Regions from separate parts of the Anoxybacillus sp. FSL W8-0104 genome, predicted to be linked through region 2. Evidence: riboswitches for the same ligand, from Rfam matches in the RefSeq annotation. Region 2 holds a riboswitch; each other region holds the start of a gene.
The links. Region 2 has a riboswitch for S-adenosylmethionine ahead of NST18_RS03115 (bifunctional homocysteine S-methyltransferase/methylenetetrahydrofolate reductase). Riboswitches for the same ligand answer to the same signal wherever they lie in the genome.
Positions count from the first base shown of each region.

Region 1: another riboswitch for S-adenosylmethionine. It lies ahead of mtnK (S-methyl-5-thioribose kinase); the one in region 2 lies ahead of NST18_RS03115 (bifunctional homocysteine S-methyltransferase/methylenetetrahydrofolate reductase).
Region 3: another riboswitch for S-adenosylmethionine. It lies ahead of NST18_RS12585 (methionine ABC transporter ATP-binding protein); the one in region 2 lies ahead of NST18_RS03115 (bifunctional homocysteine S-methyltransferase/methylenetetrahydrofolate reductase).

Region 1 covers NZ_JBBOQU010000001.1:741,601-751,997, forward strand. Annotated here, with positions in the region: gene NST18_RS04030 (FadR/GntR family transcriptional regulator) at 1-328, shown strand, start outside; gene NST18_RS04035 ((Fe-S)-binding protein) at 433-1,149, shown strand; gene NST18_RS04040 (LutB/LldF family L-lactate oxidation iron-sulfur protein) at 1,161-2,579, shown strand; gene NST18_RS04045 (LutC/YkgG family protein) at 2,580-3,242, shown strand; gene NST18_RS04050 (PAS domain-containing sensor histidine kinase) at 3,396-5,552, shown strand; gene mtnA (S-methyl-5-thioribose-1-phosphate isomerase) at 5,887-6,924, opposite strand; gene mtnK (S-methyl-5-thioribose kinase) at 6,932-8,101, opposite strand; SAM riboswitch class I at 8,174-8,273, opposite strand; gene NST18_RS04065 (carbon-nitrogen family hydrolase) at 8,361-9,155, opposite strand; gene NST18_RS04070 (pyridoxal phosphate-dependent aminotransferase) at 9,252-10,397, shown strand, end outside.
Region 2 covers NZ_JBBOQU010000001.1:569,479-579,875, reverse strand. Annotated here, with positions in the region: gene NST18_RS03150 (Cof-type HAD-IIB family hydrolase) at 1-10, shown strand, start outside; gene NST18_RS03145 (hypothetical protein) at 40-252, shown strand; gene NST18_RS03140 (DUF3813 domain-containing protein) at 254-427, shown strand; gene NST18_RS03135 (YitT family protein) at 451-1,284, opposite strand; gene NST18_RS03130 (DegV family protein) at 1,373-2,236, shown strand; gene NST18_RS03125 (DUF3941 domain-containing protein) at 2,268-2,393, shown strand; gene NST18_RS03120 (YajQ family cyclic di-GMP-binding protein) at 2,527-3,018, shown strand; SAM riboswitch class I at 3,112-3,214, shown strand; gene NST18_RS03115 (bifunctional homocysteine S-methyltransferase/methylenetetrahydrofolate reductase) at 3,282-5,129, shown strand; gene metH (methionine synthase) at 5,122-8,511, shown strand; gene cobO (cob(I)yrinic acid a,c-diamide adenosyltransferase) at 8,536-9,057, opposite strand; gene cobA (uroporphyrinogen-III C-methyltransferase) at 9,051-9,800, opposite strand; gene NST18_RS03095 (cobyric acid synthase) at 9,793-10,397, opposite strand, start outside.
Region 3 covers NZ_JBBOQU010000001.1:2,375,816-2,386,212, reverse strand. Annotated here, with positions in the region: gene NST18_RS12645 (acyl-CoA dehydrogenase family protein) at 1-93, shown strand, start outside; gene iscB (RNA-guided endonuclease IscB) at 395-1,699, shown strand; gene NST18_RS12635 (arsenate reductase family protein) at 1,735-2,094, shown strand; gene gcvH (glycine cleavage system protein GcvH) at 2,152-2,535, shown strand; gene NST18_RS12625 (YusG family protein) at 2,569-2,817, shown strand; gene NST18_RS12620 (toprim domain-containing protein) at 2,915-3,262, shown strand; gene iscB (RNA-guided endonuclease IscB) at 3,512-4,792, shown strand; gene NST18_RS12610 (thioredoxin family protein) at 4,844-5,113, shown strand; gene NST18_RS12605 (hypothetical protein) at 5,244-5,543, shown strand; gene NST18_RS12600 (O-acetylhomoserine aminocarboxypropyltransferase/cysteine synthase family protein) at 5,608-6,900, shown strand; gene NST18_RS12595 (response regulator transcription factor) at 6,940-7,539, opposite strand; gene NST18_RS12590 (hypothetical protein) at 7,923-8,396, shown strand; SAM riboswitch class I at 8,718-8,823, shown strand; gene NST18_RS12585 (methionine ABC transporter ATP-binding protein) at 8,899-9,927, shown strand; gene NST18_RS12580 (methionine ABC transporter permease) at 9,917-10,397, shown strand, end outside.

The DNA of each region.
Region 1 (10,397 bases), 170 kb from region 2:
CGCCCTTGCGCAAATGCGTGAGGTGATCGGCAATGAAGAGCTTGGCGAAAAAGCCGACTTTTTATTTCATATGGCGATTGCGACGGCGACGAAAAATCCGTTATTAGTTAGCTTAATGAACAACGTGTCGGGAATGATGATGGAAACGATGCGTGAAACGCGACGCATTTGGCTGTTTGCGAAACAAACGACGACGGAGCAGCTGCTTGAAGACCATATCGCCATCTTTGAAGCGATTCGCGAACAAAACATCGAACTTGCGCAAGAGCGAATGAAAGACCATTTAGGACACGTAGAAAAAGTGCTTTCTGACTACATTTCTTTATGATGGGAGGGCTCCCTCCACACATACTCATCAGATGACCGGTTGACTAATTTGGCAATTGCGTGTAAAGTGAAGGAAAAGAAAACGTTTTCGAAAGGGGATCGGGGATGAACGTTACATTATTCGTTACATGTTTAGTTGATTTATTTCACGTGAACGTCGGAAAGGCGACCGTTGAACTATTAGAACGGCTCGGCTGTACGATACATTTTCCAGAGGGGCAAACGTGCTGTGGTCAGCCTGCGTACAATAGCGGGTATGTAAAAGAAGCGAAGGAAGCGATGAAACATATGATTCGCACGTTTGAACACGCAGAATATATCGTGACCCCATCCGGTTCGTGTGCAACGATGTTTAAAGAATATCCGCACATTTTTCAAGGTGATGGGGAATGGGAAGAACGCGCGCAACGCCTCGCCGATAAAACGTACGAACTGACGCAATTTATTGTTGATGTGCTAAAAGTGGAAGATGTTGGCGCGCGGTTAGAAGGGAAGGCGACGTACCATACATCATGTCATATGACGCGCCTGCTCGGCGTGAAAGACGCGCCGTTTACGTTATTACAACACGTGAAAGGGCTGGAAGTTGTCCCTTTGCCAAACGCGCACAATTGCTGTGGATTTGGCGGTACGTTTTCAGTAAAAATGGGACCGATTTCGGAACAGATGGTCGATGAAAAAATTCAATGTATTGAACAAGTCGAAGCCGACTATTTAATCGGTGCAGACTGTGGCTGTTTAATGAATATCGGCGGGCGCATCGAACGAAAAGGCAAACCGATTCGCGTCATGCACATTGCCGAAGTGCTCAATAGTAGATAGGGGGGATTCATATGGCGATGAAAATTAACATGGGAGAGTTTCACGAACGCGTCGAGAAAGGAATTCATAATACGTTTATGCGCGGAGCGGTTGCTGGAGCGCAAGAGCGGCTGCGCACGCGCCGGTTGGAAGCAGCTGCTGAGCTTGGCAACTGGGAAGAGTGGCGCGCGCTCGGAGAAGAAATTCGCCAACATACACTTGAAAACTTAGACTATTATTTAATGCAACTGAGCGAAAATGTAAAAAAGCGCGGCGGCCATGTGTTTTTTGCGCAAACGGCAGAAGAAGCGAACGACTACATTTGCCGCGTCGTTGCAAGCAAACAAGCGAAAAAAATTGTGAAATCGAAATCGATGGTGACGGAAGAAATTCATATGAATGCCGCATTAGAGAAGCTTGGCTGTGAAGTCATTGAAACGGATCTTGGTGAATACATTTTGCAAGTCGACGACCACGATCCACCGTCTCATATCGTTGCGCCGGCGCTTCATAAAAATAAAGAACAAATTCGCGACGTATTTAAGGAAAAGTTAGCGTACACAAAAACGGAAAAGCCGGAAGAGCTTGCCCTTCATGCGCGCCATATGCTTCGCCATGAATATATGACAGCTGATGTGGGCATTACCGGATGCAATTTTGCGATTGCGGAATCCGGTTCGATTACGCTCGTGACGAACGAAGGAAACGCCGATTTAGTCACCGCATTGCCGAAAACACAAATTACAGTCATGGGAATGGAGCGCATCGTACCGACGTTTGAAGAAATGGAAGTGCTCGTTAGTTTACTGACGAGGAGTGCGGTCGGGCAAAAGTTGACGAGCTACATTACCGTATTAACCGGTCCGCGCGAGGAAGGGGAAGTGGATGGACCAGAAGAATTTCATCTCGTCATTGTCGATAACGGGCGTTCTGACATTTTAGGAACGGAATTTCAGTCGGTGTTACAATGCATTCGCTGCGCGGCTTGCGTCAACGTCTGCCCGGTATATCGCCATATCGGCGGTCATTCATACGGTTCGATTTATTCCGGGCCGATCGGGGCGGTATTGTCCCCGCTTCTTGGCGGTTACGATGATTATAAAGAATTGCCGTATGCGTCCACGTTATGCGCGGCATGTACGGAAGCGTGCCCGGTTAAAATTCCGCTTCATGAACTGTTGTTAAAACATCGTCAAACGATTGTCGAACGGGAAGGAAAAGCGCCGATTTCAGAAAAATTAGCGATGAAAGCGTTCGGATTAGGTGCGGCATCGTCGCTTTTATATAAAATCGGGTCAAAAGTGGCGCCGAGCGCTATGAATCCGTTTACCGTCAACGACCGCATTTCGAAAGGACCGGGACCGTTAAAAGCGTGGACGGACATTCGCGAGTTTCCAGCGCCAGAAAAAGAGCGATTCCGCGACTGGTTGAAACAAAGGGGGAACGAATAAATGGAAGCTTTTTTACAACGAATTGCTTCACGACTTGGACGCGATGTGCGTACGTCTGTAGAACGCCCGAAATGGAAACATGCCCCGCAACATACCGTATTTCAAGGGTATAGCCAAGACGAGTTGCTTGATGAATTAAAAAAGCAATGTACGCGCATTCATACGACGCTTGTCGAAACGACAGCAGATTGTCTCGTTGACGCGATAGACGACGTTATAGCGGCACATGGCGGCGGCCCGATTGTCGTCGCAAACGATGAGCGTTACGAGCAGTTTGGATTAAGCTCGCTTTTCACGCGCGAAGATGTACACGTATGGGATCATACGCTCGGACGGGCGAATATCGAAGCGGCTGAGCGAGCCAATATTGGCATCACCTTTAGCGACATCACATTAGCTGAATCAGGAACGGTTGTGCTATTAAACAACCGCGATCAAGGGAGAACGATTAGCTTTTTACCGACGACGTATGTGGCGCTTATTCCGAAAAGTACAATCGTTCCCCGAATGACGCAAGCGGCGCACATCATTCGGGAGAAGCATGTTCCGTCATGCATCAATTTCATTACAGGTCCGAGCAACTCCGCAGATATTGAAATGAACTTAGTTGTCGGCGTGCATGGGCCGGTGAAAGCAACATATATCGTCATTACCGATCGATGAGCAGCGAACAAGCTGCTCTTTTTTATTCCGATCAGATTAGTGAAATTATCAGAAAGTTAAGAAGGAATAACAAAAAATGTAGCGAATATAATCAAAAATATAGTAGAGAGGGAGTTAGTCGGGGAGGGAAACCATTTGAGTGCGAAAGGAAATATGATTGAAAAACCTCAATCCATCCACATGGCCAACCAAGAAAAAGAAGCGATAGAGGAGAAAATTCGTCAATATCGTTTTATTTTTGAACAAGCGATAGATGCGATTGCGTTAGTGAATAAAGACGGTGCGTTTATCGACATGAATGAAGCGGCGTGCCGCCTGTTTCGTGCGTCAAAAGAAAAACTGCTACAAAAACATTTTCAAGACTATTTGCATCTTGTTCCTGAACATATTTTCCAATTTCAAAAACAAATGCTTCATAAGTTCGGGTCATACGATGACGAGCTTGTCATCCGTTTAGCTGATGGCGAAACGAAGCATGTGCAATTGTTTATGCGCCGCCACCCATCATTTGATTTATACATCATCCGCGACATTTCCTCAAAAAAAGTGCTTGAGCGTGAACGTTCGATTAACGAAACGTTATTTAAAGATTTGTTTAACCGCGCAGGTGATAGCATCATCATTTTTGATGCACGAGGGCGATTTATTGATGCGAATCCTTCCTTTTGCGCGAGCGTCAACGCAAACAAAGAGGAGCTGTGCAAGCTTTCTATTCAAACATTTATCCCGATCGAATATCATCATTTGTTCGAACAACTGTTGCTGATGTTAAAGCGCACAGGGACAGTATCGAGCGAACTGCCGTTTATTTTAGCGGACGGCATGCAAAAGTTGTTTGAAATGACGCTCACGGCGAACGTACATAGCGGCTTTTTTATGGCGATTATGCGCGACGTCACCGAAAAGCGAAATATGGAAATGAACTTACAGCGAAGTGAAGAGCGATTTCGTGCCATTTTTGAACAAGCTCACGAAGCGATTTTCATTTGCGATGATTTTGGCAACATTTTGCGCGCCAACCCTGCGGCAAGCCGAACGTTTGAATTGCCGCTCCACGATCTTGTCCGTGCGAACTTAATGCAGTTTATTGATGCAAAAGATGAAAAAGTACGTCGCGTATTACGGCAATTTTTCCGCGACGGAGAAATTCGCGACGAATTAACGTTTCATATGCCAAATGGAGAGCGAAAACAGCTTGAATTTACGTCAAAAAAAGGAGTCATTAACGGCTACCATTTAACGATTTTTCGCAACGTTAGCGAACGTAAAAAAATGGAGAAAGAGTTGCGCGAACAAGAACAAAAGTTTCGCAGCATATTTAATCATGCGATGGACGGGATGATGTTAATTGACGATGAGCAGCGCATTTTTGATGCGAATCCGGTAGCGTGTCGCATTTTCGCTTTAAAAAAAGAACAGTTGATCGGAAAACGTGTGCACGCTTTTATCGAAACGAATCATTTAAAACATTTTCAAACGTGGTTGAGCGAAGCAGGGGAAGAAGAATTCGTCATGGTGGACGGAAAAGGGAAACAAAGAATTGTTGAACTGTCGTTTAAACGAAACGTCATTGAACATGTTGGACTTATGATGGTGCGCGACATCACGGAGAAAAAAGAAATGGAAGAACGTCTGCGCAAGTCGGATACGTTAAACGTCGTCGGGCAGCTTGCGGCAGGAATCGCCCATGAAATTCGCAACCCGATGACGGCGTTAAAAGGGTTTATTCAACTGTTACAAGGAAGCATGAGTCATGAGAGCGAAACGTATCATATGTACTTCGAGGTCATTACGTCGGAATTAAAACGAATTGAATCGATTATTACCGAGTTTCTCGTGCTCGCTAAACCGCAAGCCACTCATTATGAAAAAAACGATGTCGCGAAAGTGATGCAAGAGACGGTTGACTTATTAAGCGTGCAAGCGACGATGCATAACATTCAAATTGAAGCCACATATGAGCCGGTTCCGCCCGTTTATTGCGATTCGAAACAACTGAAACAAGTGTTTATTAACATGTTAAAAAATGCGATCGAAGTGATGCCAAAAGGCGGGACGATTACCGTGTCCGTTCAGCATGTCGACGAAGGCGTGCGCATTGCCATTCGCGACCAAGGTTGCGGCATTCCGAAAGAAAAAATAAAAAAAATAGGCGAGCCGTTTTATACGACGAAAGAGCGCGGAACGGGACTTGGCTTAATGGTCAGCTATAAAATTATTGAAGAACATCGCGGACGCATCGATATTGAAAGCGAAGTAGGTGTCGGCACGACGTTTTATATTACTCTGCCAGCGACGAACGATATGTAGTACAATAGACTGACAGCTAAAGAGGTGGATATGATGTCTTCGTTCGGCAGTAAGCGAACTGCTTGAAGGACGTCGATACGTTATCGTATAGCCATTTTACAACGGAAGATTTCGCAAAGTTAAAACAAATTGATGAACTCATTGCCCGCACAAGCAAGAAATATTTGCCGAAGTCATTCGTCTCATCGATGAACTCATCGAAAAAGTCGAAAAAGAACGGACGTTTGAAACCCACCTCGCATAAGGTGGGTTTATTTTTTTACGATATGGGACAACGCAAGTGCGAAAATTAAAATGGCGCCTTTGACAATATCTTGAGCGTAATATGGCACGTTCACACGAAAACCTCCTCAAATAATGTCGGTAGCTTCGTTTTGTAGTCGCCAGACACGATGCCTTTTTCGGTAATGATGCCGGTAATGAGTTCATGCGGCGTAACGTCAAATGCAGGATTGTACACGTTCACATTCGGCGCGATGTTTACACCAGCGATATGGGTCACTTCTTCTTTCGCCCGTTCTTCAATCGGAATGTCGTCGCCTGTTTCCGTCTGTAAGTCGATCGTCGATAGCGGAGCGGCGACGTAAAACGGAATGTTGAACGCGTTCGCTAAAATCGCTAAGCCGAGCGTGCCGATTTTGTTCGCTGTATCGCCGTTGGCGGCAATGCGATCGGCGCCGACGATGACTGCGGAAATATGTTTGGCTTTCATCGTTTGCGCTGCCATATTGTCTGTAATGAGCGTCACATCGACGCCAGCTTGCGAAAGTTCCCAAGCGGTAAGTCGCGCACCTTGCAGCACAGGGCGCGTTTCGCAAGCGTACGCATGAAGCGTCATTCCTTTTTCTTTCGCTAAATGAAACGGTGCGAGCGCCGTGCCGTATCGGGCGGTAGCAATCGCCCCCGCATTGCAAATTGTCATGATGCGGTCGCCGTCTTGGAACAAAGAAAGGGCATGTTCGCCGATGCGTCGGCATACGTCTTCATCTTCAACTTGAATGCAAATCGCTTCATGAATGAGCGTCGTTTTCGCTTCATTGACCGAGGTGGCGTTGGCGACGCTTTTCATAAGCCGGTCAAGCGCCCAAAATAAATTGACGGCAGTCGGGCGCGAGCTCGCTAAATAGTCGCGGTCGCGCTTTAAATTGGCGTGAAACTGTGCTAAGTCGTTTGTTTCATATGATTTTGCCGCAAGCGCTAACCCGAAGGCAGCAGTCATGCCGATCGCCGGCGCCCCGCGCACTTTTAACGCGACGATCGCGTCCCATACGTCTTTTATGTTTTTTAAGTCTAAATATTCAGTCTTATGAGGCAACGCTTGTTGGTTTAAAATCGTAATATGCGTATCATGCCATTGTACAGATTTCATCATTTTCCTCCTAGCTGTTGACATGTGCGGTTTGTTGTACGAGACGTTTGATAGCATGAATCGGCAAATGTTCACGTTGCACGATGAGTTCGCGTCCGAGGCGAAGAGCGTGCCGTTTTGCTTCTAGCCGCCGTTCAAGCGGCAATTCATCGAGGTCCGCCACATGCGCTAAGCCGATCGTGCGGCGAATGACTTCGCAACCCGCAAATCCGATCGCTTCGACGAGCGCGTCGCTTACGATGTCGTCGAGCACGAAAGAAACGCGCGCATACGGTTCGTTGCTTTCTTGCCAACATGTTGTAAATGTACGAACAAACACGTCCCACGTTTTTTCAATATGCGTAAAGAGCGGCTCGCGTTCGCTTTCATGGCGAGAGAGGGCGTTTAATAGTAAATTGGCAAAAAATTGCCCTAAATCAAAGCCGATCGGACCGTAAAATGCAAATTCTGGATCAATTACTTTCGTGTCATCGTCGCTTGCGAATATGCTTCCGGTATGTAAGTCGCCATGAAGCAACACGTCTGCTTTTGTTAAAAAGAGCCGTTTTAATTTCGCTGCTTCGCGCTTGAGTTCATCATCTTGCCAAAGCTGCTCGACATCAGCACGAAGCTCCGTTTCAAAGCTGTTCGTGTCGTGGTCAAAAAACGGGTCGGTAAAGACGAGATCTTCCGTAATTTTACAAAGTTCAGGGTTTGTAAATTGTTGGGCGAGCTTCTTTTTTTGTTGTTGATTCATGCCAAAATCAGACGTATAAAACGCCGTTTTCGCGACAAACTCGCCGATATGTTCAGAAAGCTTCGGAAATGTTTTTCCTTCGATCAGCCCGCGACGTGCAATTTGTAAATGGGATAAATCTTCCATCACCGTAATCGCTAAAGTCTCATCGGAATAATACACTTTTGGTACATACTGAGGGACGTAGCTTGCGAACGTGCGCAACGCTTGGCTTTCGATTGTCGCGCGCTTTAATGTAAGCGGCCAGCTTTCGCCGACGACTTTCGCGTACGGCAATGCTTGTTTTATGATGATGCTGTCGTTTGTGCGCTCGTTGACGATGCGAAAGACGAGGTTTAAGTTGCCATCGCCAATTTCTTGGCATGAAAGAAGCGCATCTTCTTGGAATAGCCCTAAACGAATCGCGAGCGCGACCGCCTTTTGCTCTGTTAACGGTTCGTACATAGTAATTCCTCCCTTAGCATAAATAAAAAACCTCTTTCGCTGAACGAAAGAGGTTTGAAGTTTGCTTCGCACCTCTTATCTCTCAGCCTACTGCTGCAAGAATTAGCACCGTGCGTCATCGCCGGTTGCCGGGTTTCATCGGGCTCGTCCCTCCACCTGCTCTTGATAAGAGTGTTTATCATTATTTGAATGTTTTGAATAGTGAAAACGTTTCGTGAATTCGCTTGATTTGAATCATACATCGCTTCTCGCTTGTTTGTCAATCTTTTTTTTCAAAAATTTTATACACGTCTGGACGACGATCGGCAAAAATCGGGATGCGGGCGCGTACGCGTTGTACTTCGCTTATGTCGATCGTTGCCTTGATGACTGTTTCTTGTTCGCTTCCTTCTGCAAGAATATTTCCCCACGGATCGATAATCATCGAATGCCCAGCAAACGTGTTGTTCGGGTCTTTTCCTGCGCGGTTGCACGCGACGACGTAACATTGATTTTCGATCGCTCGCGCCATTAATAACGTGCGCCAATGATGAAGGCGCGAAAGGGGCCATTCCGCAACGACAAATAACACTTCCGCACCGTTTAGCGTATGCGCGCGAATCCATTCTGGAAAGCGAATGTCATAACAAATGACGCCTGCGCCCGTCACACCGTCAAGCGAAAATATACCCGTCGTTTCCCCAGCTTGCAAATGTTTATGTTCATCCATCAATTTGAACAAATGAAGTTTACTATATTCACAAACGACATCGCCGTTTCGATGGACGATATACATCGTATTCGTTATGTTGTCCGCCACTTTTTTCGCGACCGATCCACCGACGATATGCACACGATACGTGCGGGCAAGTTCGGAAAGAAACGCCTTCGTTTGTTCGCCGTTTTCATCGGCAATATGAGTAAGCCTCGTTAAATCGTAACCTGTCGTCCATAGTTCAGGTAAAACGACGACATCGGCTTCTTTCGCGATTTGTTCCATGTAGCGCACGACTGTTTGTTTATTTTTTTCCGGTGCTCCAAACGCAATGTCCATTTGCACGCAAGCGATATTCATCTCATTCACCTCAAAAAAATTTTCTTTACATTTTGATTTTTACGATATATGATTCTTGACTAGAATTTCAACCTTTTTGTGAAGTAGGTGTGAAAAATGAAAACATTTCCGCAATCGAACTTGTTACAGCAACTTCCGAAGCAATTTTTTGCTTCGCTCGTGCAAAAAGTGAACGCAGTCATTGCCAAAGGGCATGATGTCATTAATCTCGGACAAGGAAATCCAGATCAGCCGACACCAGCGCACATTGTAAGCGCGATGCAACAGGCGGTAGCAAAGCCTAAGTATCATAAATATTCACCATTTCGCGGCTATTCGTTTTTGAAAGAAGCAGTGGCGACGTTTTATAAACGCGAGTATGGCGTGACGATTGATCCTGAAAAAGAAGTCGCTATTTTGTTTGGCGGAAAAGCAGGGCTTGTTGAAATGCCGCTTTGCTTATTAAATTCGGGCGATGTTGTGCTCGTTCCTGATCCCGGTTATCCAGACTATTGGTCGGGGGTCGTGCTTGCGCGGGCGCGCATGGAAATGATGCCGCTACGGGCGGAAAACGGCTTTTTACCTAATTACGAGGAGCTAAACAAAGATGTCGTTCGCAAGGCGAAACTGATGTTTTTAAACTATCCGAACAATCCGACCGGCGCAACCGCAACGAAATCGTTTTTTCAAGACACGGTTTCGTTTGCTGAAAAACATCGTATCGGTGTTGTACACGATTTCGCATACGGAGCGATCGGCTTTGACGGGAAAAAGCCAGTAAGCTTTTTACAAGTCGAAGGGGCCAAAGACGTCGGCATTGAAATTTATACGTTCTCAAAAACGTACAATATGGCAGGATGGCGCATCGGTTTTGCGGTCGGTAACGAAAGCATGATCGAAGCGATCAACGTATTACAAGACCATTTATACGTCAGCATGTTCGGGGCGATTCAAGAAGCGGCAGCAGTCGCACTACTTGATTCGCAACAATGCGTCGCCGAGCTTGTCGCGACGTATGAAGCAAGAAGAAACACGTTCGTTCATGCATTGCGTGACATCGGCTGGGATGTGCAAGCGCCAGCAGGTTCGTTTTTCGCTTGGCTTCCGGTGCCAAACGGCTATACGTCGGAAACGTTTGCTGACCTTTTGCTTCAAAAAGCGCACGTGGCGGTCGCTCCGGGCATTGGGTTTGGCGAACATGGGGAAGGCTATGTGCGCACAGGGCTGCTCACAAGCGAAGCAAGACTTCAAGAAGCAGCGGAA
Region 2 (10,397 bases):
AAAGTTATAAAAAATTCCCTTACGTATTGTGACGTAAACATGAACAAACTATCATCGACGCCATATGCGTCACAAGCGGCAAACAAGGGGGCGTATCGTGTGGGCAAACGAAATAAATCAAAACGTTTCGTTCAACAAGGTGCTGATGCGGTTTATAAACATGATGAGCGCATTCCGTATCATATGACGTATGAAGAAGCGGAACAACGCAAAGCAGAAAAAGCGGATCATACGAATCTCGGGGGATTTTAATATGGGTAATCCGTTATTTCAACAAGCAAAAGAAGCGGTCGCTAAAGCAAAAGAGGAAAAAACAGAACGCGCCATCGCTGTAGCGAAAAATGCGCTCTCATCCGCTTTTGCGAATGCGAACGATGCGGAACGAAGACAGTTGCACGATTTGCAAGATGAGCTCGATACATTGTAAAAAGCTGCGCGTCACGCGCAGCTTTAATCTTTTCGGAAAAACCCGACGACTTCTGTCGTTTGCATAATATTTGTAAACGCCTTTGGATCGACTTCTTTAATAATTCGTTTTAAATCAAACAACTCATAACGTGTAATAACGATCATAAGCATATCTTTATCTTCGTTTAAAAATGCTCCTTTCGCCGGAATGACGGTAATGCCACGAATCATTTGTGACTTGATCGCTTGCTTCATCTCTTCCCCTTTTGTCGTAATAATGAGCGCAGTTAATTTTTGATGGCGCGTATGAATCGCATCGATGACGCGCGTCGTCACATATAACGTCACGAGCGTATATAACGCTTTTTCCCATCCGTACACATATCCAGCGGTTAAAATAATAATCGAGTTTAACGCAAAAATGTACGTCCCGACCGAACGATCATTGACGCGAGACAATACGAGCGCAATAATATCTAATCCGCCTGTTGACGCCCCCCATTTTAACGTCCAGCCCGTTCCGACTGCTGCAATCACTCCGCCGAAAACGGCGTTCAATAAAATGTCTTCAGAAAGCGGACGAACAGGAATGATTTCAAGAAATAGCGACATAAACACAACGCTTAAAAAGCTATAAAACGTAAACGATTTTCCTACTTTTTTCCATCCTAAAATGGCCACAGGAATGTTAAATAAAAAAAGCAATAAACCTGTCGAAATAGCATAAGGCGTATAGTCGCCTACGACTTTGGAAATGAGCTGCGCCGCTCCAGCAAACCCACTCGTATATACGTTCGCTGGAATTAAAAATAAATTCATGCCGATGGCGTTTAATAATCCGCCAATGACGACGACAAACAGTTTTTTTACGTCCACAGAACATCCTCCTACAAAGCGATAAAAATTGTTTTTTTTCATAATAATCGCTACACTTAAAATAAGTACATACATAGGGGTGATTGAAATGAATATTAAAATTATAGCGGATAGCGGGTGCGATTTGCCACTTTCTTTTATACAAGAAAAACAAATTGCTTTTTTACCGTTAGCTGTTCATATAAACGACAAAGACTACGATGATCAACTGACGATCCAGCCAAAGCAAGTATACGATGCCATGCGCGCAGGCGACGTACCGAAAACATCGCAAGCAAAACCAGCGCAAATGGAAGAGCTATTTACGACGCTCGCCAAAGAAAACATTCCTGCCATTTATATCGCCTTTTCCTCTGCTTTATCCGGTACATATCAAACAGCGGTCATGATAAAAAACGATGTGCTTGAACGATACCCTGATGCAAAGCTAACGGTTATCGACTCGAAATGCGCATCGCTCGGTCTTGGGCTTGTCGTAAAAAAAGCCGTTGAGCTTGCAGAAAGCGGTATCGCATATGAAGATGTCGTGACGACCATTGAAACGTATTGTCGCCATATGGAACATATTTTTACCGTTGATGACCTACAATATTTAGCGCGCGGCGGTCGCGTCAGCAAAACAGCAGCATTTGTCGGCGGGGTATTAAACATTAAACCACTTCTTCACGTCGAGGACGGGAAATTAATCCCGATTGAAAAAGTGCGTGGACGGAAAAAAGTGTTGAAACGAATGGTCGAGATCATGCGAGAGCGCGGAGCAGACGTGCAAAACCAGCTCATCGGCATTAGCCATGGCGATGACGAACAAACGGCGCTCGAACTAAAAGCGATGATTGAAGAAACGTTCGGCTGCAAACAATTTTTCATTTCTGAAGTCGGCGGCGTCATCGGAGCACATGCCGGACCGGGAACGATCGCCCTCTTTTTCTTGAATAAACAGCTTGGGCATTGATTACACTACCCTTTAAAGGGGTGACGAAGCGATGACAAGCGACAACGACAAAAAAGCAAAAGACAATAACGCGAAACGACACGAAAAAAATATGGAGCGCGAAAAAAATCGCCAAGCTGGCAAGCGCGCCTACTCAAAAGAAACGAACCATTTGTAAACAAAAAAGATGCTCGCGCGGAGCATCTTTTTTACTTCGTTTGAATAGAAAGCATAATAAAGATTTTGTAAAGTTGTTCATATGTCAACAACCGACTATAATGGAAGCACAATATTTGTTTGAGGTGATCCATATGTCAAAAGAAAGTTCATTTGATATCGTGTCAAAAGTCGATTTGTCGGAAGTCACAAACGCCGTCAACATCGCGTTAAAAGAAATTCAAAATCGCTATGACTTTAAAGGGAGCAAAAGCGACATTTCGCTTGAAAAAGACGAGCTTATTCTTATTTCCGACGACGAGTTCAAACTAGAACAACTGAAAGATGTGCTCATCGGCAAACTTATTAAACGTGGCGTCCCTACAAAAAACATTCAATACGGAAAAGTGGAAGCTGCGTCTGGCGGAACGGTGCGCCAGCGTGCGAAACTCGTTCAAGGCATCGACAAAGACAACGCGAAAAAAATTAACACAATCATTAAAAATACAGGTTTAAAAGTGAAAAGTCAAATTCAAGAAGACCAAATTCGCGTCAGCGGCAAAAGTAAAGACGATTTGCAAAAAGTCATCGCCGCGATTCGCGAAGCAGATTTACCGATCGACGTCCAATTCGTCAACTACCGTTAAGAAGGCTATGCGCCTTCTTTTTTCTTTTCTCAAATAAAATAGTTGAATATTTCTAAAAAATCAGTTACATTTATGAGTAACTTCATACACATCATCTTATCGAGAGAAGGGGAGGGACTGGCCCGATGAACCTTCAGCAACCTGACGATCGTCAAGGTGCTAAGTCCAGACAAGCGATTCGCTTGGAAGATAAGAAGGAGCGTACGACGTCTTCTTCTTATGGAGGAGACTTTTTTATTTGAAAAAGAAACGGAGGAATGGACGTGGGATTGCTAAATGATTTAAAAGAACGCATCGTCATCGCCGATGGAGCGATGGGGACGTTATTATATGCGCACGGCATCGATCGCTGTTTTGAAGAATTAAATGTGACAAAGCCTGAAGAAATCGTTCATATTCACGAAGCGTATATCGATGCAGGAGCTGAAGTCATCCAGACGAATACGTACGGAGCGAACTATGTAAAGCTCGCCCGCTACGGATTGCAAGATGATGTCAAACAAATAAACGAAGCAGCCGTTCGGCTCGCCAAGCAAGCCGCAAAAGGACGCGCCTATGTGCTCGGCACAATTGGGGGACTCCGCAGTACAAATAAAAGCACCATTTCGCTCGAAGAAGTGAAACGAACGTTTCGCGAGCAACTGTACGTCTTGTTAAACGAAGGCGTCGATGGCCTGCTGCTTGAGACGTATTACGATTTTGAAGAACTGCAAACCGTTCTTTCCATCGCTCGCCAAGAAACGACGTTGCCGATCATCGCCCACGTCACCTTGCACGACATTGGCGTCTTACAACATGGCATGCCGCTTGCAGATGCGCTGTGTCAACTCGAACAGCTTGGCGCCGATGTCGTTGGCTTAAACTGCCATCTCGGTCCGTATCATATGTTGCGCTCGCTTGAAGAAGTGCCGATTCCGACGCGCGCCTTTTTATCGGTGTACCCAAACGCAAGCTTGCCGCAATATCGCGACGGACGGTTCGTTTATGAAACGAGCGAACAATATTTTGAAGAAACAGCGCGCGCCTTTCGCGATCAAGGAGTTCGACTCATCGGCGGATGTTGTGGAACGACGCCGAAACATATTTCCGCTATCGCTCGCGCCCTGTCCGACCGCACACCTGTATATGAAAAAAAAGTGAAACAACGGCATACAATCGTCGTGCAAGAAGCGGAACAAACATCTGCACCTTCCCTAGCTGACATCGCACGCACGCGCCGTTCGATCATCGTCGAGCTCGATCCACCAAAAAAGCTCGGCTTAACAACATTTTTAGAAGGCGCCAAAGCGTTGAAAGAAGCACATATTGATGCGCTAACGCTTGCTGACAATTCGCTAGCAACACCACGCATTAGCAACGTCGCTGTCGGAACGATCGTCAAACAACAACTGAACATGCGCCCGCTTATTCACATTACATGCCGCGACCGCAATTTAATCGGCTTACAGTCGCACTTAATGGGGCTTCATACGCTCGGCATGACCGATGTGCTCGCTTTAACCGGCGATCCATCAAAAGTCGGCGACTTTCCAGGGGCGACATCCGTCTACGATTTATCGTCATTTGACCTCATTTCGTTAATTCGTCAATTTAACGAAGGGCTTTCGTATTCTGGAAAACCGCTCGGACAAAAAACGAACTTTTCCATCGCTGCGGCCTTTAATCCGAACGTACGCCATTTAGATAAAGCGGTGAAACGACTAGAGAAAAAAATTGAATGCGGAGCGCAATATTTTTTAACGCAGCCGCTATATAGTGAAAAACAAATCGAAGACGTATACGAGGCGACAAAACATTTGGCGACGCCAATTTACATCGGCATTATGCCGCTTACAAGCGCTAGAAACGCCGACTTTTTACACCATGAAGTACCGGGCATTACATTGTCTGATGACATTCGCGCTCGCATGGCCGCTTGCGCCAATGACCCGATTCAAGCAACAAAAGAAGGATTGGCAATCGCCAAATCGCTTATCGACGCAGCATTCGATTTATTCCAAGGTATTTATTTAATTACACCGTTTTTACGTTACGATATGACAGTCGAACTCGTTCGCTACACGCACGAAAAAGAGCGGCTCAAAAAAGAAAGGACGGTTTACCATGGCTAGTTTACTCGAACAGCTTGAAAAGAAAATTTTAATTATTGACGGGGCAATGGGAACGATGATTCAAGCCGCCAACTTAACAGCGGATGACTTTGGCGGTGAAGCGTACGAGGGATGCAATGAATATTTGACGATCACCGCCCCAGAAGTCATTGCCCACATTCATGAAGCTTATTTTGAAGCGGGCGCGGACATCGTCGAAACGAATACGTTTGGCGCAACGAACATCGTATTAGATGAATACAATCTCGGACATATCGCCCTTGAGTTAAATATCGAAGCGGCAAAGCTCGCTAAGCGAATCGCGGAGCAATATTCAACGAGCGATTGGCCACGCTTTGTTGCTGGTTCGATGGGACCGACGACGAAAACGTTATCTGTTACAGGCGGAACGACGTTTTCTGAACTTGTCGCCGCATACGAACAACAAGCGCGTGGACTATTACTTGGCGGCGTCGATCTTCTTTTATTAGAAACGTGCCAAGATACGTTAAACGTCAAAGCCGCTTTTCTAGGCATAACCGAAGCGTTTAAAACGGTCGGAAAACAAGTGCCGCTTATGATTTCTGGAACGATTGAACCGATGGGAACGACGCTTGCCGGACAGACGATCGAATCGTTTTTTATTTCGATTCAACATATGAAACCATTTGCCGTCGGCTTAAACTGTGCAACCGGTCCAGAATTTATGACCGATCATTTGCGCACGCTCGCCTCCCTCGCCAATACAGCCGTCAGCTGTTATCCAAACGCCGGTCTTCCGGACGAAGAAGGACATTATCACGAAACGCCAGACATGCTCGCGAAAAAAATTCGCCAATTTGCCGAGAAAGGATGGCTAAATATCGTCGGCGGCTGTTGCGGTACGACGCCTGAACATATTCGCGCCATCGCTGAAGCCGTTCGCGACGTGCCACCGCGCGTCATTCCGAAACAGTTTCCGATGCATGCCGTCTCTGGCATTGATGCGCTCGTTTACGATGAGACGATGCGCCCGCTTTTCGTTGGAGAACGAACGAACGTCATCGGTTCGCGCAAATTTAAGCGGCTCATTGCGGAAGGAAAATATGAAGAAGCGGCAGAAATTGCTCGCGCTCAAGTGAAAAACGGGGCGCACGTCATCGACATTTGTTTAGCCGACCCTGACCGCGATGAAAAAGAAGATATGGAACAATTTATTCAACAAGTCGTGAAAAAAGTGAAAGTGCCGCTCGTCATCGACTCGACAGACGAAGACGTCATTGCCTGCGCTTTATCGTATTCACAAGGAAAAGCAATTATTAACTCGATTAACTTAGAAGACGGCGAAGAACGATTTGAAAAAATTGTTCCGCTTCTTCATCAATACGGAGCAGCGGTCGTCGTCGGCACGATTGACGAACAAGGCATGGCGATCGAAGCGAAACGAAAACTTGATATCGCCCTTCGTTCATACGATTTACTCGTCAACAAATACGGTGTCTCACCGCACGACATCATTTTCGATCCGCTCGTTTTTCCGATCGGCACAGGAGATGAACAATACATTGGTGCAGCGAAAGAAACCATTGAAGGCATTCGCCTCATTAAACAACATTTGCCGAACTGTTTAACGATGCTCGGCATTAGCAACGTCTCATTCGGTTTGCCACCTGTCGGGCGCGAAGTGTTAAACTCCGTCTTTTTATACCATTGCACACAAGCTGGTCTCGACTATGCGATCGTCAATACCGAAAAATTAGAGCGATTCGCTTCCATTCCTGAAGAAGAAGTACGTTTAGCCGAGGCGTTGTTATTTGACACAAACGATGAAACGTTAAACGCGTTTATTCAATTTTATCGCGATAAAACGAAACAGCCGAAACAAGCAAACGTCCATATGACGTTAGAAGAACGGCTCGCCGCATATGTCGTTGAAGGAACGAAAGACGGGCTCATTGAAGATTTAACGCTCGCATTACAAACGTACAGCCCACTTGACATTATTAACGGTCCGCTTATGAACGGAATGGACGAAGTCGGTCGTTTATTTAACGACAACCAACTCATCGTCGCCGAAGTGTTGCAAAGTGCGGAAGTGATGAAAGCCGCGGTCGCCTTTTTAGAGCCGTATATGGAGAAAAACGAAACGAGCGTGAAAGGAAAAGTGCTGCTTGCAACCGTCAAAGGAGATGTACATGACATCGGTAAAAATTTAGTCGACATTATTTTAAGCAATAACGGGTTTCATGTCGTTGACTTAGGCATTAAAGTGACACCACAACAACTCATCGAAGCGGTGCGACACGAACAGCCCGATATGATTGGCTTATCAGGACTGCTTGTTAAATCCGCACAACAAATGGTGCTTACCGCCCAAGACTTAAAACAAGCCGGCATTTCGTTACCGATTTTAGTTGGCGGAGCGGCTCTGTCACGCAAATTTACCGATACGAAAATTGCCCCTGAATATGACGGTATCGTTTTGTACGCCAAAGATGCGATGGAAGGACTGACGCTAGCCAATCGCATCGTTCAACAAGATATCGTCTATGAGAAAAAAGAAAAAGTGGAACATGTAACAAAACAGCAAAACGCTGTCACTGTCATGACAAAGTCCAATGTGAAGCAAGCACCTATTTACGTTCCGACCGATACAGAAAGGCATATATTACAACACATTCCGCTTTCACACATTGAACCGTACGTCAATTGGCAAATGTTGCTCGGACACCATCTCGGCTTAAAAGGAAACGTCAAACAGCTGTTGGCGGAAGGAAATGAAAAAGCGATCATGTTAAAAGAGCTCATCGATGAATTACTTGCCGAGGCAAAACAAACAAGTTCGCTTGCACCAAAAGCAGTATATCAATTTTTCCCAGCAACAAGCGACGGCGATACGGTGATCATTTACGATCCGCGCGATCAACAAACGGTCATTGAGACGTTTACGTTTCCAAGACAAACGAAAGCACCGTATTTATGTTTAGCAGACTATCTTTCTAGCGAACAAATCGACTACGTCGGGCTATTTGCCGTTACCGCCGGGGCAGGCGTGCGCGATTTAGCACAACGGTTCAAAGAAGAAGGGCAATTTTTGAAAAGCCACGCGATTCAAGCGTTAGCGCTTGAACTAGCGGAAGGATTGGCGGAACGCGTGCATCAAATTATGCGCGACCGCTGGGGCTTTCCAGATTCGCCTGACTTTACGATGGAGCAACGGTTTGCGGCAAAATACCAAGGACAACGTTTTTCTTTCGGCTACCCTGCTTGTCCAAATCTAGAAGACCAAGAAAAACTTTTTCGCCTATTGCGTCCAGAAGAAATTGGCATTCATTTAACAGAAGGCTATATGATGGAACCGGAAGCGTCTGTCTCCGCCATCGTCTTCGCTCATCCAGAAGCAAGATATTTTAACGTGTTGTGAAAAAGCTGACTAAAGTCAGCTTTTTCACAAATCAATCCCTTTGATCGCATGAACGCCTTCACGGTAATAATGTTTTACTTCTTTCATTTCCGTCACTAAATCGGCAAGTTCAATGATTTCCTCTTTTGCCCCTCTTCCTGTGACGACAACGTGCGTATGCGCTGGCTTGTTCGTTAACGTATGTACAACGTCATAAAGCGGCAACACATCATCAATCGGAAACGACGTAATCGCTAACGCTACATTTAATTCGTCTAAAATAACGACATCATACATACCTGATTGCACGCACTCTTTCGCTAGCGCCCACCCTTTTTGCAATGCTTCGCGATGCTCAGACGGTGTTTTCGTCCATGTGAAACCAACACCTGTTTGGTGTACGGCGATGCCGAGCTGCTGTAATATTTTCGCCTCACCATATGGACGATGCGGCGATTTAATAAATTGAATGACAATCACTTTTTTCCCATGCCCCGTGGCCCGAACAGCAAGACCGACCGCTGCAGTCGTTTTTCCTTTTCCGTCCCCTGTATAAACAATCACCATGTTTCTTCCACCCACTTTAATTGATCGTGTAAACGTACAACGTCTCCGACAACAATAATCGCGGGGGAAGAAAGTTGTTTTTCATTGACGATGTCAACGATCGTTTGCAACGTACCGACGACCGTCCGCTGCTTATTTGTCGTTGCCCATTCAATGACCGCCACCGGCGTATGCTCATCTTTTCCATGACGTTTCAGCTGTTCGCAAATGTAAGCGATATTTGCCATCCCCATATAAAATACGATCGTATCTGTCGCTTGACTTAATGCATCCCAACGAATGCGATCGCGCTCTCCGCTTTGATGTCCAGCGATGAACGTCACCCCGCCCGCATAGTTGCGATGCGTCACAGGAATGCCAGCGTACGCTGGCGCAGCCACACCAGCTGTCACCCCGGGGACAATTTCATACGGAATGCCGTGTGCCCGCAAATGTTCTGCCTCCTCTCCACCGCGACCGAACATAAATGGATCACCGCCTTTTAATCGAACAACCGTTTTTCCTTGCAACGCATATTGTACAAGCCATTCGTGAATTTGTTGTTGAATATTTCCATGTTTTTTCGGCTCTTTACCGCAGTATAGTAGCTCGGCTTCTTCTTTCGCATATGCAAGCAGCTGTTTGCTCACGAGCCGATCGTAAATAATGACATCCGCCCGTTCTATACATTCGCGCCCATATACGGTAATAAGCTTCTCATCCCCCGGACCTGCCCCGACAATGTACACTTTTCCTTTATGCATCACCATATCTCCCCTTTTGAAATTCAATCATTTTTCGTTCAATCGTTCTCACATCGACATGTTTTTCGACGCAATCTGCTAGCTCGTCAAACGCTTCGTTGCGCAATCGCCGATAAAATGGTCGCTCTATAGGGAATAAAACGTGCTTTTTTCGCCGTACATCATTTAACAAATAATGACGAAACGCATCGTTATGAAATAAATCGTGCATATACGTTCCGATGACACGTTCATCTTTCGTTTTGCATCCATCTGTTTTCCCTTCCATAAAAATGAGCGGTTCGCCTCGTTTTACGCTTGAACGTCCCATATGAATTTCATAGCCTTCTACGTGGAACGTTTCGCCTTTGAACATCAATATTCCTTCGCATAACACCGTCGTTTTTTCGCGAGCGAGCGTCGTCTCCATCGGCAATAAACTTAATCCGTCGATCTCATCAAGCGGTGTTTCGACATGAAAAGGGTCTTGAATGCGCTCGCCAAGCATTTGATAGCCGCCACAAATGCCGACGATTGTCACATCCGTTCGTTCATATAAGCGTCGGAGAGCAGAAAATAAGCCCGTTTCTTTTAAAAAACAAACGTCTTCGATCGTAT
Region 3 (10,397 bases), 1.8 Mb from region 2:
CGTAAATTAACACGTCATACGCCAATCAACATCATTGCGAAAAAACGTGAGGCAGCGCAAGCACTAATTGAAGCTGAACGATATGTTGTGTAATAATGGAAGTACCAGACGCATCGTCTGGTACTTTCTGTTTGTTATATTGTGTATAGATGAGGTCAACAACCCAACGACTAAAATCGTGGGCTTGTAAGCCCCATGTTGACCAGACCAAGGCTTGAAACAGAGCCTACGTTATAGATGTCATGACACGGTGGGGTGCTTCTCCAGCCCTACCCCCTGTCGTGCAAGATTAAACAAGCGTGGTGGGTGGCGCTAGTGTCTTGCACATAACAAGCATCTATAACATGGTCGAGGAGAATATGACCTGCGTAAGCAGAGGAAAGGGGAGGACCCTATGGTTTTTGTGTTAGACACAAATAAGTGTCCGCTTGCTCCTTGTCACGAAGCAGTTGCGAGAAAGCTGTTGAAACAAGGGAAGGCGGCGATTTACAAACGATTCCCATTTACCATTATCTTGAAAAAATCAGTGGACGAATCAGAAAATGAAACAACATATCGGCTAAAAATCGACTATGGAAGTAGACATACAGGATTAGCGATTTTGCGAGGACAAGAAGTGGTATGGTTAGGGCAACTTGACCATCGCACAGACATCAAGGAAAGAATAGATAAAAGGCGTGCTTTTCGTCGAGCAAGACGAAATCGAAAAACAAGATACAGAAAACCACGCTTTCTGAACCGCAAGCGAAAGGAGGGATGGTTGCCTCCATCACTAGAGAGTCGTGTGCAAAATATCCAAACATGGGTTAGCCGTCTAAAAAAGTTATGCCCCATTGGACATATATCATACGAAAATGCCAAATTCGACACGCAACTCATGCGAAATCCTGAAATCAGTGGCATTGAGTATCAGCAAGGCACGCTTCAAGGATACGAAGTAAGAGAATACTTGCTTGAAAAGTTTGGACGAAAGTGTTGTTATTGCGGAAAAGAAAACGTTCCACTTGAAGTGGAGCATATTATTCCAAAATCGAGAGGCGGGACAGATCGAATAGATAACCTTTGCCTTGCATGTCGAGATTGCAACCAAAGAAAAGGAAACCAAACAGCAGAAGAGTTCGGCTGTCCACACATTCAAAAACAAGTCAAAGAATCATTAAAAGACACAAGTATCATTAACGCAACAAGATGGAAAGTGTACGAAGTATTAAAGCAGGCAAGATTAGATGTTGAGTGCGGAACAGGTGCACGAACAAAAATGAATCGTATTCGTTTAGGTTTGCCGAAAACACACTATTTTGATGCCTGTTGCGTTGGAGAAAGCACACCAAACCACTTGTACTTCAAAACAAAAGAAGTGTTATTCATCAATGCAAAAGGGCGTGGCAGTCGTTCACGCACAAACCTAGATAGATATGGCTTCCCAAGGGGTTATCTTGCAAGACAAAAGTTCTTCTTTGGCTTCCAAACAGGAGACATGGTTAAGGCTATTGTTCCAAGAGGAAAATACAAAGGCGTGTGGTTTGGTGAAGTGGCATGCAGGAAGACTGGAAATTTCGACATCAAAGGAAAAGACGGTAAACGTATCGCACAAGGAATCAGCTATAAATATATTCAAGTCATTCAGCGATTTGATGGATATACTTACAGAAAGGAGGAAGCGGAACTTGCACAAGGCGCAATTCCTCCCCGTGCCTAAAGGCAGGGGCTTCCTTGCGTGAGTTTCGTGAGAAGATGGTAACATTTTATTGGTATCCAAAGTGCGGCACATGTCGCAAAGCAAAAAAATGGCTAGATGACAACAACATTTCTGTGCAAGCGATACATATTGTTGAGCAGCCTCCGTCAAAAGAGCAGTTGCGGACGTTATATGAAAAAAGTGGGCTTGATTTAAAGAAATTTTTTAATACGAGCGGCATGAAGTATCGTGAACTTGGATTAAAAGACAAATTAAAAACGATGACAGAAGAAGACATGCTGCAATTGTTGTCATCAGACGGGATGTTAATCAAGCGTCCAATCATCACAAATGGCGAGCAAGTTATTGTCGGATTTGACGAACAAAAATATCACGAAATGTTTAAATTATCGTGAAATCATGTTGAAAATCGTGTATGATGAAAAAGAAGATGATATGTTGGAGGGAAAACGATGAGCATTCCAAAAGAGCTACGTTATTCACAAGAACATGAATGGGTGCGTGTCGAAGGAAATACAGTTCGCATTGGGATTACGGACTTTGCCCAGTCAGAACTCGGCGATATCGTATTCGTTGAATTGCCAGAAGTGGGGGCGCAACTGACAGCAAATGAGCCATTTGGTAGCGTGGAGTCAGTGAAAACTGTGTCTGAATTATATGCCCCAATTAGCGGAAAAGTCGTAGCTGTGAACGAAGAGTTAAACGACAACCCAGAGTATGTAAACGAATCACCATATGATAAAGCGTGGATGATCGTCATTGAGCCAAGCGATTTAAGTGAAGTGGACAACCTATTAACGGCAGAACAATACGAACAAATGATTAATCAAGAGTAAAACACACATCACAGGGCACCCTATGACACTGGGGTGTCTTTTTTGTTAAAACAAAAAACAATCGATATTACAAAAGATGTTGTTGGGAAATTTAATGAAAACGGCAACTTTGAGCTGTTTTATGACAACGAATGTGTTGGAGGATTTGTTCAAGAAACGAATAAGTTAAAGTTAAAGCATGGATACCAACAACAAAACAGGCGTATTTTGAAAAGCGTAACAGTTACTGAACATCCAAATATGAAATATGTCGATTGTGACATAGAAGGTGGTTGGTGTTAAGGACAGCGCCATCGCTGTCCTTTTGTATTGAATAAAAGGAGAAAAAGTGTACGATCACGAATATAATATACATAAATGAATGTACAAGGTGATGACGATGGCGATTGTTGAGGTAGAAAAAGTGATTATTGTCGAAGGGCGCTCAGATAAACGAAAAGTCGAAAGCATCATTAGTGAGCCAGTTGAAATTATATGTACAAACGGAACGCTTGGCACCGCCAAACTTGATGAATTAATCGATGCTTTGTACGATAAAGAAGTGTACATTTTAGTCGATTCCGATGAAGCGGGGGAGAAATTACGTCGTCAACTCCGTCGAGAGTTTCCGCATGCTGAGCACTTATATATTGATAAAATGTATCGTGAAGTCGCAGCAGCTCCGAAGCATCATATTGCGGTCGTGTTATTAAGTGCAAATATCGATGTACACGCACAATATTTATAGAAAGTTGTGTCAACAACCCAATGACTAAAGTCATGGGCTTGTAAGCCCCATGTTGACCAGACCAAGGCTTGAAACAGAGCCTACGTTATAGATGTCATGACACGTTCGGGTGCTTCTCCAGCCCGTTCCTCTGTCGTGCAAGGTTAAACAAGCGTGGTGGGTAGCGCTAGTGTCTTGCACATAACAAGCATCTATAACATGGTCGAGGAGAATATGACCTGCTTTATGCAGAGGAAAGGGGAGAACCCTATGGTTTTTGTGTTAGACACAAACAAACGTCCGCTTGCTCCTTGTCACGAAGCAGTTGCAAGAAAGCTGTTGAAACAAGGGAAGGCGGCGATTTACAGGCGATTTCCATTTACCATCATCTTGAAAAAATCAGTAGACGAATCAGAAATTAAAGCAACATATCGGCTAAAAATCGACTATGGAAGCAGGCATACAGGATTAGCGATTTTGCGAGGACAAGAAGTGGTATGGTTAGGGCAACTTGACCATCGCACAGACATCAAGGAAAGAATAGATAAAAGGCGTGCTTTTCGTCGAGCAAGACGAAATCGAAAAACAAGATACAGAAAACCACGCTTTCTGAACCGCAAGCGAAAGGAGGGGTGGTTGCCGTCATCACTAGAGAGTCGTGTGCAAAATATCCAAACATGGGTTAACCGCCTAAAGAAATTATGCCCCATTGGGTATATATCATACGAAAATGCCAAATTCGACACGCAACTCATGCGAAATCCTGAAATCAATGGTGTAGAGTATCAACAAGGCACGCTACAAGGATATGAAGTACGGGAGTATTTGCTTGAAAAGTTTGGGCGGAAGTGTTGTTATTGCGGAAAAGAAAATGTTCCACTTGAAGTGGAGCATATCATTCCAAAATCGAGAGGTGGAACAGACCGAGTGGATAACCTATGTCTTGCCTGTCATGACTGTAATCAGCGCAAAGGAAGTAAGACAGCAGAAGAATTCGGGTATCCGCACATTCAAAAGCAAGTCAAAGAATCATTAAAGGATACAAGTGCTATCAACTCGACAAGATGGAAAGTGTATGAAGTGTTAAAGCAGACAGGATTAGATGTCGAGTGTGGAACAGGTGCACGAACAAAAATGAATCGTATTCGTTTAGACTTGCCGAAAACACATTATTTTGACGCTTGTTGTGTAGGCGAAAGCACAACAAATCACTTATATTTCAAAACAAAAGAAGTGTTATTTATCAAGGCAAAAGGGCGTGGTAGTCGCTCTCGTACAAACCTAGATAGATATGGCTTCCCAAGAGGTTATCTTGCAAGACAAAAATTCTTCTTTGGTTTTCAAACAGGGGACATGGTTAAGGCTGTTGTCCCAAGAGGGAAATATCAAGGCGTTTGGTTTGGCGAAGTCGCATGTAGAAAGACTGGAAGTTTCGATATTAAAGGCAAGGACGGAAAGCGTATCGCACAAGGAATAAATTATAGATATGTCCAAGTCATTCAGCGATTTGACGGATATGCTTATGGAAAGGGGGTGGCGGAACTTGCGTAAGGTGCAATTCCTCCCCGTGCCTAAAGGCAGGGGCTTCCTTGCGTAGGTTTCGTGATCGTTGTGAAAGTTGTCTATATGTACACGCCATTATGTGGAACATGTCAAGTGGCAAGTCGTATGGTTGATGTACTTGAGCAGTTATTGCCATCTGTTACATTTGAACGTCAAGATTTAAACTACGTGCCGGACAAAGCGGTTGAGTGGTGCATCGAAAGCGTTCCGTGTTTACTTATTTTTCAACATGATAAACTTGTACAAAAAATATATGCTTTTCATTCTGTTCCATATTTATACGAAACGTTGCGAAAGCTGGCTGAATAAAGCCAGCTTTCGACATATTTCTTGGGAAATTGACGAGGAAACGAGACATTTGTCGAGCGTTTATAGCAGGAACTACTCGCATTTATATGGAAACAATGGATATTGAGAAATATGGAACGGGGGCGGTTAAATGAACATGTTAGCGCCGATTTTGCCGAGTGATTGTTTATATATTCAACTACAATGGGAGAGTCGAGAAGTATTATTATGCATATCGAAAGAAGGGATTCGTCGCGTAGAAGAGGTAGATGGCGAGCGAGTCATTACGATTCGTGGTTCGGCACAGGCAATTATGTCGCTATTGCAAGGGTCTTTAAAACTACAGCAACAACTGCGATTAAACGAATTGTCCGTCACAGCATCGTTTCGTCACATTTTATTGTTAGAGTCGATCTTTTTCCTTGCCAAGCCGTATGATGTTGTTCGTTGACGAGCAATATGTATCGTGTTAAAATTCTAAATATTCACAAATTATTACATGTGGGGGAGAAACGATGAAATTTGAAACGATTGCTGTGCACGGTGGCTTGCAAACGGATCCAGTAACGAAAGCGCGTGCAGTGCCAATTTATCAATCGAATGCGTATTTGTTTGATAACACAGAGCATGCGGCCAATTTGTTTGCGTTAAAGGAAGCTGGGTACATTTATACGCGCATTCATAATCCGACGGTAACGGTGTTTGAAGAGCGTGTCGCTCAACTTGAAGGGGGCATTGGTGCTTTAGCGGTAGCGAGCGGCATGGCTGCTATTACGATGGCAATATTAAACGTCGCTCAAGCGGGAGATGATATTGTTTCTGCTTCGACGTTATATGGAGGAACGTACAATTTGTTTGCGAATACGTTGCCGAAATACGGCATTACAACACATTTTGTCGATCCGTCTGATCCAGAAAATTTCCGTGCGGCAATTACACCAAAAACGAAAGCGATTTTTGCTGAAACAATTGGCAACCCAAGCCTGCATGTGTTAGACATTGAGGCAGTTGCGGAAATTGCGCATGAAGCAGGCATTCCGTTGATTATTGACAACACGTTTGCGACGCCATACCTTTGCCGGCCAATCGAACACGGAGCGGATATTGTTATTCATTCGGCAACGAAATGGTTGCTTGGTAACGGAACGACGTTAGGTGGTATCATTGTCGATGGTGGAAAATTTGATTGGCATTCGCCGAAGTTTCCAGCGTTTACGGCGCCAGATCCAAGTTACCATAATCTCGTATACGCAGACATCGGTGCGGCGGCGTATATCGTCAAAGCACGCGTGCAGTTGTTACGTGACTTAGGACCGGCGATTAGCCCGTTCAACGCCTTCCAGTTTAATTTAGGGCTGGAGACGTTGCATGTCCGCATGAAAGAGCATATTGCCAATACGAGAAAAATCGTCGAGTATTTGGACAACCATCCAGCAGTTAATTGGGTGTTGTACCCTGAACATGACAATCATCCAGCAAAAGAGCTAGCGAAAAAATATATGCCAAAAGGGGCAGGAGCAGTCGTTGTCTTCGGCATTCAAGGTGGCCGTGAAGCAGGGGCTACGTTAATTAACAACGTTAAGCTTTGGTCGCATGTTGCCAACGTTGGCGATGCAAAAAGTTTAATTATTCATCCTGCAAGTACAACGCATCAACAATTAAGTGGAGAGGACTTAAAAGCATCCGGTGTGACAGAAGATATGATTCGTTTATCGGTCGGAATTGAAAATGTCGATGATTTAATCGAAGACTTAGAACAAGCGATTGAAGCGGCGACAGGGGTACGGTCGATGTATTCGCGGGTGTAAATATGAAAGGTGCTAGTTAGATTTTTCGACTAGCACCTTTCATTTTATGAGTTGTAACCGCAGCGCTTCGGCAACCGCTCCTGTTCGTGACGAAACCCCTAATTTTTCGAAAATAGAAGAAAGGTGACGTTCCACTGTTCGTTTGCTTATCTTTAGCCGTTCGCTAATTTGTACACTCGTTTGATCATCTGCCAACATTTGTAGTATATTGATTTCAATGTTTGTTAAACCATGCTTTGTTGAATACATAGTTTCACTATCCACCAAAAAATATTTTTCTCCTTCGTTGCTGTATCGGATCATATGTGCTAAATGAGTGGAAACTTTTTCTTTTGACAATACGACGGATACACCTGCCTCATGCGCAGATAAGGCGAGCGGTGGATAGTTGCATAGCATAATGACATTTATTGTGGGGTATATTTCCTTCGCATTTTTTATCCAGCCCAATGCTTTTATTATGTGCATGTGCACATTTATCACAATGACATCTGGTACATGTATATGTATGAAAGTATCTAGTGAATCGATACAAGAACAAGAACCGATAACTGTTATATTGCTTTCGTTTTCCAACAATTTTTTCAACCCAAGCAAATAGATAGGGTCAGAATCAATAAGCAATGTACGAATAGCCATGCAATTTCTCCTCCACTTTTTTACTAGATTCTACTTCATTTAATAAACTTTGTCATTTATTTTGAAGAAATTGGCGGATTTTCGCCAAAAAATTGGCGGAAAATACGGATTTTTTTCTTTTCTATTTTTGGTAAAATGAAAATAGCTGATCAGCTATTTTTGGGAGAAGAAGCGGAGGAGTATGAGCAATGTATAAGTTGAAATAAAGAACGTCCGATTTTTATACAATATGTTGTACCTATGGTGAGTAATCAGCTAAATAAAAATTTCTGCTTATATTCATGATACCGATGTTTAACTGGCGCTAATGTACAAGTCTATCTCATTATGGACAAGTAGCGGAGAACTAGCATTACAATTGGACTATGTGAGGAGAGAAAATAATGAAAAGTAAATTTAGAAGGCTTATTTTAGTTGCTACCCTAGCACTAACTGCTACTCTGTTATTAGATGGTTTTTTTGGGTCGTTAATTACTACTGAAGCTAGTACGCTCCCGAAACGAGTATATAAAGAGGGGAATGTAACAATTACAGTTACTCCTGCAGTAGGGAGTTCAATGGCAAAATTAAGCAATTCAAAATCAAAAATTGCTCCACTTGATACGATTGTCCGAGGAAATAAAGAAACAAAAACGGTTCAGAGTATGTATGGTACAGTGACGATGACAGTTACGTACGATCGAAATCTAACGACTAAGACTTCTACTATTACGGGGATTTATTCTTTAGTAAATACAGATTCTTACTTGAAATTAGTTGATAAATGGTATACATCTAGTGTTGCACAAGCTGACTACTATGACTCCTTTCATAAAGTGTACGTAACGATTAGAATTACAAAAGAAGAATGTAATTAAAGGGTCCGTTTGGCATGTAACTATGTATGCCTACAATTGGAAAGTTTAACTTCATTTTTTGAACTGAAGAGGCTGATCTGAAACGCTAATGCGTGCTGGGTCAGTCTTTTGCATTTTAACAAAGCGGTGGGTTGTTCGTAGCCCGACATCCGAAGAGTAGCGATTTCTCATGCTATATATTCCGTTCACTTGATTATGAAGGGGAAATAGTTGAAAAATTTTTATTGACACCGTCCTTCTTTCGATGATATACTCACCTTTGTAATTTAAAATGATCCTCAAACATATTAAAACGTTAACTGAATAAAGCGTTTAAAAGCGCTCTTATCAAGAGAGGTGGAGGGATGTGCCCGATGAAACCCGGCAACCGTCAGCGCTGCTGAAATGGTGCCAATTCACACAAAGCGTTTGCTTTGAGAGATAAGAGACAGAATGGACGATTCGCGCCTTTCTGTTCTCTTGAGCAGAAAGGTTTTTTTCATGGAAGGAAGGTGACAGCAACGTGATCACATTATCGAATGTAACAAAAGTGTACAAAGCAGCAAGTGGACATGTGACCGCTGTTGATCGTGTGAACTTGCATATTGAAGCAGGAGAAATTTTTGGTATTATCGGCTATAGCGGCGCAGGGAAAAGCTCGCTCATTCGGTTATTGAACGGATTAGAAAAGCCGACGAGCGGTGAAGTCATTGTTGATGGGAAAGATATGGGGAAAATTAGCGGGAAGCAGTTACGCCAAGCGCGCCAACAAATCGGTATGATTTTTCAACATTTTAATTTACTTTGGTCGCGAACAGTGCGCGAAAATATTGCTTTTCCGTTAGAAATTGCTGGCGTGCCGAAAGAAGAACGGATGAAGCGCGTCGATGAACTCATTCAGCTCGTCGGTTTGCAAGGGAGAGAAAATGCGTATCCGTCACAACTGAGCGGCGGACAAAAGCAACGCGTTGGTATTGCACGCGCATTAGCGAACAATCCGAAAGTGTTGTTGTGCGATGAAGCAACATCGGCGCTTGATCCGCAAACGACCGACTCAATTTTAGACTTGCTTGTTGACATTAATAAACGTCTTGGTTTAACGATCGTATTAATTACACACGAAATGCATGTTATTCGTAAAATTTGTGATCGTGTAGCGGTCATGGAAAACGGAAAAATTGTCGAGATGGGCGAAGTGCTTCACGTGTTCCGCAAGCCAGAGCAGCCGATTACGAAACGATTTGTTCAGCAAGTCACAGAGCCGGAAGAAACGAAAGAGGCGATGTTGCATCTTCTTGAGCGATATCCAAATGGAAAAGTTGTACAGCTTACATTTGTTGGCGAAGAAGCTGAGCAACCACTCATCACGCACATCATTCGACAATTTGATTTGAACGTGAACATTTTGCAAGGGAAAATTTCGCAAACGCATCACGGTTCATACGGGGTGTTGTTCGTTCATTTAGACGGTGCGAATGACGAGATTGAGCGAGCGCTCGATTTCATTCGCCAGCAAGAAGTTGAAGTGGAGGTGTTGGCGAATGTTCAATGAACTATTTCCGAACGTCGTTTGGGATAAAATATGGGCGGCCACGACGGAAACGTTGTATATGACCGCCGTCTCCGTTGTCGCAACGTTTGTGCTCGGTATTTTACTCGGATTGTTGCTGTTTTTAACGTCTAAGGGAAACATATGGGAAAATCGTTTTATTAACGGTGTGATCGCATCGTTCGTCAACATTTTTCGTTCCATCCCGTTTATTATTTTAATTATTTTGCTCATCCCGTTTACAAAGCTTGTTGTCGGTAAGATTCTTGGGGCAAATGCCGCGTTGCCTGCACTAATTATTGGTGCCGCGCCGTTTTATGCACGCATGGTCGAAATTGCGCTTCGTGAAATTGATAAAGGTGTTATTGAAGCGGCAAAAGCGATGGGGGCGACGACAGCAACAATTATTTGGAAAGTGCTTCTCCCTGAAGCGTTGCCAGCACTTGTATCTGGTATTACAGTTACAGCGATCG